DNA from 3 places in the Devosia neptuniae genome. Region 3 is predicted to be linked to each of the others. Evidence: predicted binding sites of a transcription regulator. Region 3 holds the regulator's gene; each other region holds the start of a gene.
The links. The regulator LexA, encoded in region 3, represses DNA repair genes until DNA is damaged. The targets are predictions, from matches to a motif close to TGTTCNNNNTGTGTTCNG.

Region 1 (5,236 bases), 100 kb from region 3:
GCCTGCTCATTGTGGGCGCCCCCGCCCTGCCCGCCTATGCGGCGCCGGCCGATGTGGCACTGCTCAAATCCTATATCGGGGAATGGCGCGGCCGCGGCACAGTCACGGGCGCCAATTCCGAGACGGTGGTGTGCCGCCTCTCGCTCAAGCCAGGCAATCAGGACAAGGTCAATTACACCGGCCGCTGCACCGTGGCCGGCAGCCAGCTCTCGATGAATGGCACCATTGCCTATATCGATGCGAGCAAGCGCTATGAGGCGGCCATGACCTCCAATGTCGCGTTCTCCGGCATTGCCGTTGGCCTCAAGCGCGGCGGCGGGTTGATTTTCAACCTGCGCGAGCGCGACCAGGACGAAGAAGGCAAGGAAATCGGCATCACCGCGCAGATCGCGCTCAATGCCGACGCCATCGACGTCAATTTCGAGGTCATGTATATCGCGACGGGCGAATATCTGCGCGCCGAAGTGCCGTTCAGCAAGTAATCGGCCGCGATCACAAGCTGTTGAAAGCATGAAGTCTTAACCGTGTGTGAGATAGCGTTCGACAGAACTTGAACACCCAGGACGAGCGCACGTGCGCCCCATGCAATTATCCGCCGCATCTATGGGCAATCCGCCAACCGGCGATGGCGGCCCCACGGCGCTAGAGGCACGGCTTGAGCGGGTCCGCCAATTGCTCGGCATTGACGGTGCCCTGCTGGCCCTGGCCGGCGGCGAGACCATGCAGGTGCTCTGGCATGCGGGCGCCTCCGCCGAAATCGAGGGCGAACTGGCCGGGCTGCACCGCCGCGCCGGCCTGCGCACCACGCCCCTGATCGTTCCCGATATTGCCGCCGAAGGCTCCCCGGGCTTTGTGCGGTTTTACGCCGGCATTCCGCTGACGCTGGGCGAGGATAGCCCCCATTTGCTGCTGAGCCTGTTCGACACCAGCCCGCGCGGCCCGGCCATGGCCGATCAGCTCGCCGCCCTGGCGCAGGAAGTGTTTGGCGGCGATGCCCTGCAACGCGCGCAGGCGACGATTGCCCGGCTCGAGGCGGAATTGGCCGAGCGCGAGCGGACCGTTGCCGAGCTGCTCGCCATACGACGGCGCCAGATGCAATTGGTGGACCGCGCCTCCGAGACCGCCCGCATCGGCATCTGGGAATGCGATCTCAGCGACAACAGCCTGCAATGGAGCAACGGCGTCTACGACCTGTTCGAATTTCCCCGCGGCGCCAAGGTGAGCCGCGAAGAGACCGTCGCCTGCTATTCGCCGGCCTCGCGCGAGGCCATGGAACGCGCCCGTGCCAAGGCTATTGCCGAATGCAGCGATTTTGCGCTCGATGCAGAAATCACCACGGTGCTGGGCCGTCGGCGCTGGATGCGGCTGACCGGCACGGTCGAGGCCGAAAACGGCGTGGCCGTGCGGATTTTTGGCATGAAGCAGGACATTACCGAGGAAAAGCTGCTCGCCGACCGGACACGCTATCTCGCCGAATTCGACGTGATGACGGGCCTGGCCAATCGCAGCCAGTTCCAGGCGCGGCTGGCCGATCTCGATGGCGGTTCCGGCCACGCCCCCATCGGGGCCCTGCTGCTGGTCGATCTCGATAATTTCAAGCAGATCAACGACACCTATGGCCACGCCTTGGGCGACGAATGCCTCAAGGAAGCCGCCTCGCGCCTGCGCGACGCCTGCCCCGGCGCCGAACTCGTCGCCCGCATCGGCGGCGAAGAATTCGCGGTGCTGCTCGGGCAGGCTGGCAAAAACCATATCGATGAAGTGGCCGAACAGATCGTGCTGGAAATCAGCCGCCCCTTCATGCGGCTGGGCCAATCCCTGGCGCTCAGCGCCTCGGTGGGCATAGCCTGCGCCGACGGCGCCCCGCCCCCCGACCTGTTCAAGCGCGCCGACACCGCGCTTTACGCCGCCAAGGCCGCCGGACGGAATACCAGCCGGACGTTTCATACCGGCATGCCGTATACGGTGAATTAGGGGCGCTTAGCCTCTCAGCGGGCGCTCCTCTCCAAGATTGGGGCTCTCGTTACCCCCACCTAGCCTCCCCCTGATAGGGGGCGGGACCGCCTTGTGATCGTGACTCGATCCAGTCCCAAGAGTGGAGAGATCCCTCCCCTATCAGGGGGAGGCTAGGTGGGGGTACTGAGATGCCGTCCCCAGACCTGACCGTCGTTCGGCCCCTCTGAAGATAAAGTCCAGAGATCGTGGCTCTCGTCACCCCTCCCTGCCCTCCCCATCAAGGGGTTGAACCCGGCGGATGTGGCCACGCCCGAGCAAAAGAAAAAGGAGGCCACCGCAGTGACCTCCTTCTCAATTCCTACCAAGCCCGCCTAGCCTCAGAACGGGATATCATCATCCATGCCGCCGGGCTCGAAAGCCGGGGCGTTGGAGGCCGGGCGCTGGGCGCCGCCGCCACCCGCAGGACGGGCACCGCGGAAGCCGCCATTGTTGTCGGCGCTGCGGAAACCGCCATCGCCACCACCGCCGCCGGCATTCTCGCCTTCACCGCGCCCATCAAGCAGGGTCAGGTTCGAATTGAAGCCCTGCAGCACGATTTCGGTCGAATATTTGTCCTGGCCGGACTGGTCCTGCCATTTGCGGGTCTGCAACTGGCCCTCGATATAGACCTTGCTGCCCTTGCGCAGATAGCTTTCCGCCACGCGGGTGAGGCCTTCCGAGAAGATCACTACCCGGTGCCACTCGGTCTTTTCGCGCTGCTCGCCGCTGGTGCGATCCTTCCAGCGCTCCGAGGTGGCGATGGATAGGTTCACCACCTTGCCGCCGCTCGGCAGATTGCGCACTTCGGGATCGGCACCCAGATTGCCGACGAGGATCACCTTGTTGACGCTGCCTGCCATAGCAAAAATCCTTTCAATTCAGTCCCGGGCCGCTGTGCCGCCAGGACGCTCACATATCTCGTTGCCGGGGCGACAAGCCCCGTGATCGCCAGACCTTACTCCGCTCTGCTTCGCCCCGCGCGCCAAACTTGGCGTTTTGAACAGAGTGATGCCAAATTCGCCATTTGTTCCCTATATGTTCCATTCGTAGCTTTGAGTCAAGCTAGTGGGCGTGGGATAGAAGGCTTTAGTGCTAGCGGGTACCCGCTAGCACTATATAGGGCTTAATTGCCCTCTTTCTCGACCTGGCGTCGGACCTCGGAGTCAGTAAGGGCAATTTGGCGGTCGAACAAAAACTGCAGTAGGTCTCCGCCTGCCGCATCGTTCAGCGCCTGCGAGCTTATGCCATCGACATCAGCTTGTGCTCGACACATCTCCGCTTCTTGGGCCATTGCCGATTTGTGCTCGTGATAAAGCGGCGTGTTAAGATTATTGCTGACCCACTCTTCAAGCCACTCACTAGCATCCATATTCACCGTACTCCCTGTGCGTATCACTCAGCATACAAGCGAATCCGCTTGTATTCCGAACGTTGAAAATTGACCAATTTCAAACTGAAACACGGCCGTCAAGACCACTGCTGACACAGTTTGTCAGCAGGGCTCGGCCAAGCCAGCACGGACTTTCCTCACCCCACGCGAGACCATGATTGGACTACGCCCAGGCGCTCTGGCTCTACTTTATCCTGCTGTTCGGCATCATCATCGTGCCCGGCATGGATATGTTCTTCGTGCTGGCCAATGCGCTGACCGGCGGCCGGCGGGCGGGCCTCATGGCGACGGCCGGGATCATGCTGGGCGGCGCGGTGCATACGCTGTTTGGCGCGTTGGCGGTCGGCGTGCTGACGCAGTTGCCGGCCGAAGTGTTCCGGGCAATGATCCTGATCGGCGCAGCCTATATGGCCTGGATCGGCTATACGCTGGTGCGCAGCTCCATCACGGTCGATCATATCGGCAAGGCGCCGAGCCGCTCGAGCTGGGTGGCGTTCCGGCAGGGATTGATCACCTGCCTGCTCAATCCCAAGGCCTATATGTTCGTGGTGGCGGTGTTTCCGCAATTCATCCGGCCGCAATTCGGCCCGCTCTGGCGGCAGGCGCTGGTGATGGGCGTGATGACGGTGCTGATGCAGATGCTCATCTATGGCGGCCTGGCGCTGGCCGCGGCCAAGGGTCGCGACGCGCTGATCGGCAACCCGCAGGTTACCCAATGGATCGGCCGGGGCGCTGGCGTGTTGTTCATCCTGGCGGCGGCGTTCGCCGTCTGGCATGACGTGTTCGGCCATGTCGGGACTTGACCGAATCCAGTTTGTTCCTTTTACGTTCTTGTGCGATAAGGAAAGGCGTTTTGCGCAAGCCTGCCCTGACACGATAAGGTGACGCCGGCGCTCAAACGCCCGGTAAGATGGCCGCTTGCGGCCAAGGCGGCTGGCTCCTATCTCTGCAAGCTGCCAGCCCAACGATGCGAATTTAATTTGCCGCCCTGTGCCCACACGGCGCAGCCAGCCATGGACGTCCGACAATGATGCAAAAGCCCAGCCAGAACCGAGAGATCGTCGTGCGCGGCGCCCGCGAGCACAATCTCAAGGGCATCGACGTCCGCTTGCCGCGCGACAGCCTGATCGTGATGACGGGGCTGTCCGGCTCCGGCAAGTCCTCGCTGGCCTTTGACACCATCTATGCCGAAGGGCAGCGTCGCTATGTGGAGTCGCTGAGCGCCTATGCGCGGCAATTCCTCGAAATGATGCAGAAGCCCGATGTCGAGCATATCGAGGGCCTGTCGCCGGCGATTTCCATCGAGCAGAAAACCACCTCGCGTAACCCGCGCTCTACGGTTGGCACCGTCACCGAGATCTATGATTATCTGCGCCTGCTCTATGCGCGCGTCGGCATTCCTTATTCGCCGGCTACGGGCCTCCCCATCGAAAGCCAGACCGTCAGCCAGATGGTGGATCGCACGCTGGAACTGCCCGAGGGCACGCGGCTGTTCCTGCTGGCGCCGATCGCGCGCGGCCGCAAGGGCGAATACAAGAAAGAATTGGCCGATCTGCTGCGCAAGGGCTTCCAGCGCGTCAAGATCGACGGCGAATATCACGAGATCGAGGATGCGCCGGCGCTCGACAAGAAGTTCAAGCACGATATCGAAGTGGTGGTGGACCGCGTTGTGGTCGGCCCCGATATTGCCGGCCGCCTGGCCGAAAGCTTCGAGACGGCGCTGAAGCTGGCCGATGGCATCGCGCTGATCGAATATGCCGACGAGAAAAACGAGGATGGCACGCCGCGCCAGACCACCTTCTCGGAAAAATTCGCCTGCCCCGTTTCCGGCTTCACCATTGCCGAAATCGA
Region 2 (5,236 bases), 2.1 Mb from region 3:
GACCAGTTCGGCATAGGGCTTTTCCGCCACATGGCTGATCGCCTGGCCCAGCAGGGCGATGCCGACATTGGAATACTCATATTGCGTACCCGGCGCCCGCGGCAGATCGTAGGCGGAAAGGAACGCTGCCAGATTGTCGGCTGTGTAGGCCACATAGGGATTGGCCGGATCGGCCAGCGCCAGTTCGGGCGGAATCGGTGGCAGGCCCGAACTCTGCGTCGCCAGATCGAACAGACTTATCGCCTTGCCCTGATAATCGGGCAGTGCCGTGCCCGCCGGCAGATAATCGGCCACCGGCTTGTCGAGGTCCATCTTTCCGTCCAGCACCAATTGGGCCAGCAGCAGATTGGTGAAGATCTTGGTGATCGAGCCGATCTCGAAAATGGTGTTTTCATCAACCGGCGCGCCATCGGCGGCGAGCATACCATGCGCGACAAAGCTGGTTTCCGTGCCATCGACCAGGCCCACGGCAATACCGACACCCTGTTTGTCGCTGTCGATGCGCTGGCTCAGAATCTGCGCAATATCGGGAGAAGACTGCTCCTGCGCGGCGGCCATGCTGGTGCCCAGGCCAATCGCCAAAAGCGTTGCACATACAGTTTTCATCGAGCCCTCCGCTGGTTACGGCCCGACATGCCGCATGGATTGGGCGAGGATATGACGGGGGCAACGAGGCCCCCGTCTCAGTGCCAAAGCCTATTTCTGCGTCTTGGCCAGTTCGATCGAATCCAGGATCACCTTGCGCGCATCGGCCAGATTGCCGATCCGGTCGATCTTGGCCCATTTGCCGGGCTCGAGATCCTTGTAATGGGTGAAGAAGTGCTTGACCCGCTCGAGCTGGATTTCGGGGAAATCCTCGATATCGAGGATATTGTCATACATGCGGGTGAGCTTGGAAACCGGCACGGCGATGATCTTTTCGTCCTGGCCGCCATCGTCTTCCATGAACAGCACGCCGACCGGGCGGGAGCGCACCACGGCGCCGGGCACCAGGGGACGCGAATTCATCACGATGACGTCGAGCGGGTCGCCATCGCCACACAAAGTATGGGGCACGAAGCCGTAATTGCCGGGATAGCGCATGGGCGTATAGAGGAAACGATCGACGAAGAGGGCGCCCGAAGCCTTATCGATCTCATACTTGATCGGCTCGCCGCCCAGGGGGACTTCGATGATGACATTGAGGTCGTCGGGCGGGTTCTTGCCGATTGGGATCGCGTCGATATTCATGTGCGTTCAAGGTCCGTTCATCGAGGGGGACGAAATTGGGGCTTTTGTTGCCTAGAACGGGCCGCAAAAGCAAGCCAGTTTGGCTGCATCCTGTTTGTTCCCGTTGCTCGCGGCAAAAACTTGACCCCGGAAGGAAAATGCCATGAAGCCGATTTTGCTGGGCGCCTGCCTGCCATTGCTCCTCGCGGCGCCTGCTCATGCCGCCTTCAACAGCGCCTATACCGATCTGGATCTCAACCAATGCCTGGTGCTCGATTCCGACGATTTCGGCACCCAATGGTCCTGCCCCGGCTACAAGGGCTATCCCATGCTGGTCAGCGAGGGCGATCTGCGCTTTTCCATTCGCTATGGCTTCAATATCGACAAGGAACCGCGCGGCCAAACCCTCGGGCCGTTCAACGAACTGGGGCCAAAGCTGGAATGGCGCCTGTCCAATGCCTCCGGCCGCTGGCTGCCGATTGCTACGATCGTGCGCTATCACACGGCCGATCCCGAAAGCGGGGAAAACAAGGGCCAGGTGCTGGTGGTGACCCAGCTTGCCGAGGGCAATAGCTGCCACATCGCCTATATCGATGCCCTGGCCAATGACAATGCCAATGAGCTGGCACGCGAGGCCGCCGACACATCCGGCACATTCGATTGCGCCAAGGACGAAATCGAGACGATCGGGGAATTCAAGGCCTGGTAGGCTAGGCCTGTTCGGCCTTGCCGATCTGGTTGCGCAATATGGTGCGGTCGCGGCTCGAGACGCCGATCAATTCGGCGACGCGCCAGACCATGTTGTCTTCCAGTTCGTGATTCTTGCTGTCGGCAAACACCACCATCCACATCATGCGGATGATCTCGATGCGGTCTTCGGCTTCGAGCGAAGACAGGGCCGAGGTGAATTTATAGAAATCGACGGCCTCGGCATCGCGCAAGGCGGCCTGTTCCATCAACTGGTCCACCGCGGCTTCATCCAGGCTATAATAATCCATCAGCGCGCCCTTGATCGCCCGGCGTTCCGCTTCATTGGCCTGCCCATCGACCGAGGCCAGATGCACCAGCAAAGCCGCGACGGCCAGCTTGGGATCGTGATCGGAAAGCGCGTTTTCCGGCTTGTTGAACAGGCGGGTAATGGCCTCGAACATGGCATGGCCTCCTCTGGGGGCGCGGCGATAAAACGGGTGCGCGCCGGAAGGCAGGCCCCAAACAGATAGCAGGCCTTGGGATTCTCTCAATGGCCGGGGCGTCCGGGTCACGCGGTCTTGACCGGCATTGATGCAGTCCCGCCACAGCCCATTCCAACAAAAAGGACTCGACTCTGCCGCCAAACGGAGTCTAATTGTTCCTGTTTTGTTCACAACAGAAAGGTCGGCTCCATGAGCTTGCCTGATCGACAACAGCGCCTTGCCGCGCTGCGCGACACTATTGCCGATATCGAGCGCAAACCGGTGCTGGCCGATCGGCGCACCATGCTGGCCGCCGAGCCGGGCGAAGGGTTTCCGCGCCTGGCGGGTGGATTGCTGCAGGAGATTTTCACCGATGAGCGGCGCAATAGCGGCGCCGCGCTCGGCTTTGCCCTGGCCCAGGCCAAAAGCCTGCTCAGCGAAAAACGCCTCGCCGTCATCTATCTGCAATTGAGCAAACATGCCCAGGAAATGGGCCTGCCCTATGGGCCGGGCCTCGCCAATTTCGGCTTTGATCCCGCTTCCCTGATCCTGGTGCGCCCCACCACTATGGTGGAACTGCTCTGGGCCGCCGAGGAGGCCCTGGCCTGCAAGGCCGTCGCCGCCGTCATCGCCGATATCGCCGACCACCCCAAAATCCTCGACTTCACCGCCAGCCGCCGCCTGAGTATGCGGGCGGCCAGTGCGGGCACCTCGTTTCTGCTTCTGCGCTACGGCACAGGAAGAGAGGCCAGCGCGGCGCATCTGCGCTGGCTTCTCACCCCCATGCTCAGCGCCCGCAAACGCTTCGATCATCTTGCCCCCGGCCCGCTGCGCTGGCGGGTGCAATTGGAGAAGGGGGTGCTGCTCACCCAGCAAACCGAATGGCTTCTAGGCTGGACGCAAAATGGATTCACAACGCTTAACGCTGCAAATGGGGCTGCAAACCGGCATGCTGCCGACGCGCCGCTTCCTCGTGCTGTTCCTGCCCACCTGGCCCACGGATTATCTGAAACGGCGTGACAGCAAGCTCGCCGGCCCAATGGCGCTGTATGAGCGCATCAAGGGCGGCCTGCGGCTTGCCGTCATTGATGCCGCAGCCGGCCGGGCGGGGCTGAGCGTGGGGCAAAACCTGGCCGATGCCCGCGCCATGGTGCCGGGCCTCACGGTTCTTGAACTCGACCGACCCCTGCTTGAAGCCGCCTTCGCCGATTTTGCCGATTGGCATTCCAATGCCAGCCCGCTGGTCGCGGTGATGAGCGATGTCACTTCCTATGGCGATCTGGTGCTCGACATTACCGGGGTCGCCCATCTGTTTGGCGGCGAGCGGGCCATGCTGCGCATGCTGCTGACCCGGCTGCGCGAACTTGGCTATGCCGTCTCCGGCGCCATTGCGCCCACCATCGGGGCGGCCTGGGCCGTCAGCCATTTTGCCCGCAGCCAGGTGGTGGAACCCCCCGATCTCGATTCTGTGCTCGATACCCTGCCTGCCGCCGCCCTGCGGCTCGACGCGGCCCAGATTGCCGGGCTCACCCAGATGGGGCTCAAGAGTATCGGCCAATTGCGGACCCGCGAGCGCAAGCCGCTACAGGCCAGGTTCGGGGCAAGCCTGTTGCTGCGGCTCGATCAGGCTTGTGGGCAGATCGAAGAGCGCATGACGCCGCGCCTGCCCCCGGCCGAGCGCTATGCCGAACGCCGTTTCGCCGACCCGATCGGGTTGATGGACGATGTGCTGATGACCGCCCATGACCTGGCCATCCAATTGGCCATTCGCCTTGAAACCGAAGGGCTGGGCGGGCAGGCCTTTCATCTTTTCCTCTATCGCGTCGATCATCAGGTGATGACCCTCTCGGTCAATTCGGCCCGGCTCAGCCGCGACCCCGAACACATTACCAAGCTCTTCACCAACCGTTCGGAACGGCTGGAAGGCGCCTATGATGCCGGCTTTGGCATCGACATGATCCGGCTGGCGGTAAGCTCGGTGGGCGAGCTCGATGCGGCGCAATTGGGGGTCTTTACCCAGCGCGATGTGACCGAGGATCTCGACCAGCTGCATGACCGGATGAGCAGCCGGCTGGGACCCATGGCGGTGCTGCGCACGCAATTTCAGGCCAGTCACATTCCCGAACGCGCCGCGCGCCTTGTACCGGCCATTGCCCATGGCAAAAGTGAAACTGACCCCCGGCCCGATATCGTCCGGCCGCTGCGCCTGCTGCCGGCGCCCGAAGCCATTCTCATCAATGCCGAAGTGCCCGATGGCCTGCCCGCCTCCATGATCTGGCGGCGGGTCAGCTACAAGCTGATCAAGGCCTCCGGCCCCGAACGGCTGGGCGCCGAATGGTGGCGCAGCGGCCAGCGGTTGCAATTGGTGCCGCAGGACGTGCCCAAAAAGGGTGAGCAGAAGCCCTATATTCCCGACCTCGCGCTGTTTGCTCCTGATGCGGTGACGCGCGATTATTATGTCGCCGAGGATGCCGACGGCCACCGCTTCTGGATTTACCGGCAAGGGCTCGATCCGACCCAGAGCAAAATTGGCTGGTATCTGCATGGGATTTTCTCATGAGCCAGATCGTCCAACTGCCGCAAACCGAGCGGCCCCGTCCCCGCGCCCGACCGAAGCCTGCCGCCTTTGCCGAACTGGTCTCGACCAGCAATTTCTCCTTCCTCCATAGCGGCTCCCACCCCGAAGAACTGGTGAACGCCGCCATCCATCTGGGGCATACCGGGTTTGGCCTGACCGATCGCAACAGCTTTGCCGGGGTGGTGCGTGGCTATGTCGTGGCCCGCGATCTCAAGGACACCCATCCCGAGTTCCGCTATCTGGTCGGCGTGCGGCTCTGCTTTGCCGATGGCACGCC
Region 3 (5,236 bases):
AATCGTAGAGCGCCGGTGGAGCCAGCCAGAATCTGCGGCTGCCGGCGCGACAGAACAAAGGCCAGTCGCAGGTTTTCGTCTCCTCATTTGGTAAGCGAGCAGACGCGTTTTGGAACATTGCATAGCGCTTTTTCGTGCGCCTCTAAAAAGTATGATTTTTCGGCAGAATTCCGTTCACTCCCGCTGTGGGCATGCTAGAAAGCTGCAATCGTTGAGGCACGATCCGCCAGCGCGGACAGTGAGGTATGAGGAAATGACTGCCAGCAAGCCCCAGAAGCTGCGTTCGCGCGCTTGGTTCGATAATCCTGACAATCCAGACATGACAGCGCTCTATCTCGAGCGTTACATGAACTTTGGCGTGTCGCGCGAAGAGCTTCAGTCGGACAAGCCGATCATTGGTATCGCACAGACGGGGTCCGATCTTTCGCCTTGCAACCGCCACCACATTGTGCTGGCCGAACGCGTGCGCGAAGGTATTCGGGAAGCTGGCGGCATTGCCATTGAATTCCCAGTGCATCCGATCCAGGAAACCGGCAAGCGGCCGACCGCCGGGCTCGACCGCAACCTGGCCTATCTGGGCCTGGTCGAAGTGCTTTACGGCTATCCGCTGGATGGCGTCGTGCTGACCATTGGGTGCGACAAGACCACTCCGGCCATGCTGATGGGCGCGGCGACGGTCAATATTCCCGCGATTGCGCTGTCGGTTGGGCCGATGCTCAATGGCTGGCACAAGGGCGAGCGCACCGGCTCGGGCACTATTGTGTGGAAGGCCCGCCAGATGATGGCGGCTGGCGAGATCGATTATGCCCAGTTCATCGAACTGGTTGCGTCTTCGGCGCCGTCGACGGGCTTCTGCAACACGATGGGCACCGCGAGCACGATGAATTCTTTGGCGGAATCGCTGGGCATGCAATTGCCGGGTTCGGCCGCGATTCCCGCGCCGTATCGCGATCGCCAGGAAATGGCCTATCGCACCGGCAAGCGCATCGTGGACATGGTGCATGAGGATCTCAAACCCTCCGACATCCTGACCAAAGACAATTTCATCAATACGATCGTGGTCAATTCGGCCATCGGCGGTTCGACCAATGCCCCGATCCATATCCAGGCCATCGCCAAGCATATCGGCGTCGAGCTGGAACTGCAGGATTTCCAGACCTATGGCCACAAGGTGCCGTTGCTGGTCAACATGCAGCCGGCTGGCGAATATCTGGGCGAGGACTTCTACCATGCCGGCGGCGTGCCGGCAGTGGTCAACGAGTTGATGGGCCAGGGGCTGATCCGTGAGAACGCGCCGACCGTCAATGGCAAGACGATCGGCGAGAACTGCCGCAACAGCACGATCCAGGACGACAAGGTCATCCGCTCCTTCGACAATCCGCTCAAGGCTGAAGCCGGGTTCCTGGTGCTGCGTGGCAATCTGTTCGACAACGCCATCATGAAGACCAGCGTGATTTCCTCGGAATTCCGCGACCGCTATCTCAACAATCCGGCCAGCCCCGGCGCGTTCGAGGGCAAGGCCGTGGTGTTCGACGGGCCGGAGGATTACCACCACCGGATCGACGATCCTTCCCTCGAAATCGACGAACATACCCTGCTGTTCATGCGCGGCGCCGGCCCGATCGGCTATCCGGGCGCGGCGGAAGTCGTCAACATGCGGCCGCCTGATTATCTGATCAAGAAGGGCATCCATGCGCTGGCTTGTATCGGCGACGGCCGCCAGTCGGGCACTTCGGGTTCGCCCTCGATCCTCAATGCATCGCCCGAAGCGGCCGCCGGTGGCAATCTCGCCATCCTGCGGACCGGCGACCGGGTACGCATCGATCTCAATACCGGCACGGCCAATATCCTGATTTCCGACGAGGAAATCGCCACGCGCCGGGCAGATCTGGAATCGATGGGCGGGTACAAATATCCCAAGCATCAGACCCCATGGCAGGAAATCCAGCGCGGCATCGTCGGCCAGCTCGGCGACGGCGCTATTTTGAAGCCAGCTGAAAAGTACCAGCGGATTGCCCAGACCAATGGGATTCCGCGGGATAATCACTAGGCACGTTAAGTCTCAGAAACAGGAAGGCCCGCTAAACCAGCGGGCCTTTTTATTCGGGAAAGGCGCTTAAATGCTCATGTGCTATGCGCCAGACGCCTCTTCGCTTGCCGAGAACGGTCGTTCCTCTGCCGCTGCCTTGCGCCAGTTGCCCTTCGATGACCGCTTGCCAATGAAAACTATAGATGCAGCTTGCCGCCGCATCGGCCTTGGCGATCCAGCGGACGTCTTCCAGCCAATATCTTTCGTCTGATAAGCGCTGCCAGGTCCGCTCGAAGGCGGCTCGCACTGACTCCATGCCATGGTAGGAGCCAGAGCTGAACCAAAAGGTCGCGTCGTCATCGATCAACGATGTCAGCAGCTCAAAATCATGCTGGTTGATGAGCTCGGCATAAGCTGCCATCACCGCTTCAGGCGTGGCGCGATCCACTATCAGTACTTCCGCAGCAGCCCCACCAAGCGTCCCTGGACCTTGACCCGGTCAGGCGGGAAAATCCGGGTTTCATAGGCTGGGTTAGCAGCTTCGAGGGCGACGGTATTGCCCTTGCGGCGCAGGCGCTTGAGGGTGGCTTCTTCATCATCGACTAAAGCGACAATGATCTCGCCGGTGCTGGCCGATTCCTGCTTTTTGATCAGGACCGTGTCGCCATCAAAGATGCCGGCCTCGATCATGGAATCGCCGCGCACTTCCAGCGCGTAGTGTTCGCCGGCGCCCAGCATTTCGGGGGGCACCATGATGGTGTGGGAGTGGGTCTGGATCGCCTCGATGGGCGTGCCGGCGGCGATGCGGCCCATGACGGGGATCGAGATCGGACGGGCGTAATCGTCGCCAACAGATTGGCGCGCCGGCGGGTTGGATACCTTGCCCAGTGTGCCCTCGATGACCGATGGCTCGAAGCGCGCCTTGCGGCCGCCCAGGGAAGGGTTCATCGAATCGGGAAGCTTGACCACTTCGAGGGCGCGGGCCCGGTTGGGCAGGCGGCGGATGAAGCCGCGCTCTTCCAGCGCGGTGATCAGGCGGTGAATGCCGGATTTGGACGCCAGATCGAGCGCGTCCTTCATTTCGTCGAATGAGGGAGGGATGCCGCTTTCCTTCATCCGTTCGTGGATGAACATCAGCAGCTCGTGTTGTTTGCGCGTCAGCATTGGCGGCCCTCCACAGGGATTCGGAACATAGGCAGAACGACTATACGTGTTCCAGTTATGTTCCGCAATATCCCCAGCGCCGGTATCGCGATTTTCTTGGATCGACAGTCAAAATGCGTCGATCTCAATGGATTCCACAATCGAACCGGCATGAGCGCCGGGGTCGGATTCTGGCTGGATGATCAGCATGTCAGCATTTGACAGGGACGAGGTATGGCCGCTGTCGGTCTGGGAGATTGGCATCAATTCGGGGCCGGTGGGTGTGTGCACGAGCTGGGCGCGCATGAAGTGGCGGCGCGCCGAATTGGGCGGCGTGGGGCCAGCCAAAGGCAGGCGCCAGTTGGGTTGTTCGACATAGCCGACCCATTTGCGCAAGGCCGGCTTGATGAAGACGGTGGCGGTGACCATGGCCGAGACAGGATTGCCCGGCAGACCGAAAATCAGCGTCTTGCCGCGGGTGCCGAACATTAGTGGCTTGCCCGGGCGCATGTTGATGCGCCAGAAGTCGAGGGTCACGCCGAGTTCGAGCAGAATTTCCTGGACGATATCGTGGTCTCCCACGCTGGCGCCGCCGGTGGTGATCAGGATATCGGGCTCGGCGGCGAAGATTGATTCGAGCTTGGCGCGCAGGGCGGCGCGGTCATCACGGGCGATACCATGATCGGTGACCTCCGCGGCATAGGGCGCGAACATGGGCGCGAGACCGAAGCTGTTGGAGGCAACGATCTGATCGGGCGCGAGTGGCGAGCCAGGCAGCACCAACTCGTCGCCTGTGGCGAGCAGAGCGATGCGCGGGCGCGTGGCCACCGTAAGACTGGGGGCATTGGCGGCGGCAGCCACGGCCAGTTGCATCGGGCCCATGCGGGTGCCAGCCTCGATCAGGGCATCGCCGGTGGCGAAGTCATTACCAATGGAGCGGATGCTGCGGCCGGGCTTGGGCTGCTCGGCAAAGCTCACCAGATTGCCGTTTACCGTCGCCTCTTCCTGCATGATGACGGCGTCGGCTCCGGACGGAACCGGAGCGCCGGTGAAGATGCGGACGCATTGGCCTGCGGCGACGCTGCCGGAAAAGCCTGCGCCGGCTTGGGAAGTGCCGATCAGCGTCAGCCGATGGCCGGGAACGATGTCAGCGGCGCGGACGGCGTAGCCATCCATGGCGCTGGCATTGAACGGGGGCTGGTCGTGGGTGGCGAACAGGGTTTTCGCTAGCACGCGGCCATTGGCGTGGGCCAGGGCGACGCTTTCGGGCTGCACGGCGGGTACGCGAGCGAGAATGGCGGCGATGGCGTCTTCGACGGGCAAGAGGCTCATGGCGCGCGCGTAAAATCGCCGGACTTGCCGCCGGACTTTTCGAGGAGGCAGATGTCGGTGACCACCATGGCGCGGTCGATGGCCTTGGCCATGTCGTAGAGCGTCAGCGCGGCGGTGGAGGCGGCGACGAGCGCTTCCATTTCGACGCCGGTCTGGCCGGTGGTTTCGGCCGTGGCTTCAATGCGGATGGTGGTGTCGCTCTCGGCCGAGATGTCGACGCTGACCTTGGTGAGCGGGATCGGATGGCAGAGCGGGATCAACTCGGACGTCTTTTTGGCGGCCATGATGCCGGCGATACGGGCCACGGCCAGGGCGTCGCCTTTTTTGAGGCTTCCGCCCATGATCGCCGTGATGGTTGTCGGCTGCGCGATGACCCGCGCCTGGGCGACGGCGCGGCGCTTGGTGGAGGCCTTGTCGCCGATATCGACGATATGGGCTTCGCCGCGCTCGTTCAGATGCGTAAGGCCGGCCTCAGCCATCAACGAACGACCTCAGGCGCGCCCATCAGCAGGGTGCGGGTGGCGGCGGCAACATCGTCCTGGCGCATCAGGCTTTCGCCGACGAGGAAGGTACCGATGCCGGCTTCCTGTTCGAGCTTGACCACATGGTCGTGGCTCATAATGCCGCTTTCGCTGACCAGGAGGACGTTTTTCGGCACGCCGATGGCGAGATTGATCGAGGTGTCGAGCGTGGTCTCGAAGGTGCGCAGATTGCGGTTGTTGATGCCGATGA

Region 1: the regulator LexA is predicted to act here: its motif matches at 3,021-3,038, upstream of ssb (single-stranded DNA-binding protein).
Region 2: the regulator LexA is predicted to act here: its motif matches at 2,556-2,573, upstream of N8A98_RS09835 (ImuA family protein).

Annotation. Positions count from the first base shown of each region.
Region 1 covers NZ_CP104965.1:3,669,348-3,674,583, forward strand. Annotated here, with positions in the region: gene N8A98_RS20790 (hypothetical protein) at 1-482, shown strand, start outside; gene N8A98_RS20795 (diguanylate cyclase domain-containing protein) at 583-1,974, shown strand; gene ssb (single-stranded DNA-binding protein) at 2,334-2,855, opposite strand; gene N8A98_RS20805 (hypothetical protein) at 3,119-3,364, opposite strand; gene N8A98_RS20810 (LysE family translocator) at 3,544-4,188, shown strand; gene uvrA (excinuclease ABC subunit UvrA) at 4,416-5,236, shown strand, end outside.
Region 2 covers NZ_CP104965.1:1,437,447-1,442,682, forward strand. Annotated here, with positions in the region: gene N8A98_RS09815 (serine hydrolase) at 1-606, opposite strand, end outside; gene ppa (inorganic diphosphatase) at 697-1,230, opposite strand; gene N8A98_RS09825 (hypothetical protein) at 1,373-1,918, shown strand; gene N8A98_RS09830 (tellurite resistance TerB family protein) at 1,920-2,360, opposite strand; gene N8A98_RS09835 (ImuA family protein) at 2,592-3,401, shown strand; gene N8A98_RS09840 (Y-family DNA polymerase) at 3,286-4,941, shown strand; gene N8A98_RS09845 (error-prone DNA polymerase) at 4,938-5,236, shown strand, end outside.
Region 3 covers NZ_CP104965.1:3,567,671-3,572,906, reverse strand. Annotated here, with positions in the region: gene N8A98_RS20290 (IlvD/Edd family dehydratase) at 254-2,050, shown strand; gene N8A98_RS20285 (YybH family protein) at 2,100-2,477, opposite strand; gene lexA (transcriptional repressor LexA) at 2,480-3,193, opposite strand; gene N8A98_RS20275 (molybdopterin molybdotransferase MoeA) at 3,302-4,504, opposite strand; gene moaC (cyclic pyranopterin monophosphate synthase MoaC) at 4,501-4,983, opposite strand; gene trpC (indole-3-glycerol phosphate synthase TrpC) at 4,983-5,236, opposite strand, start outside.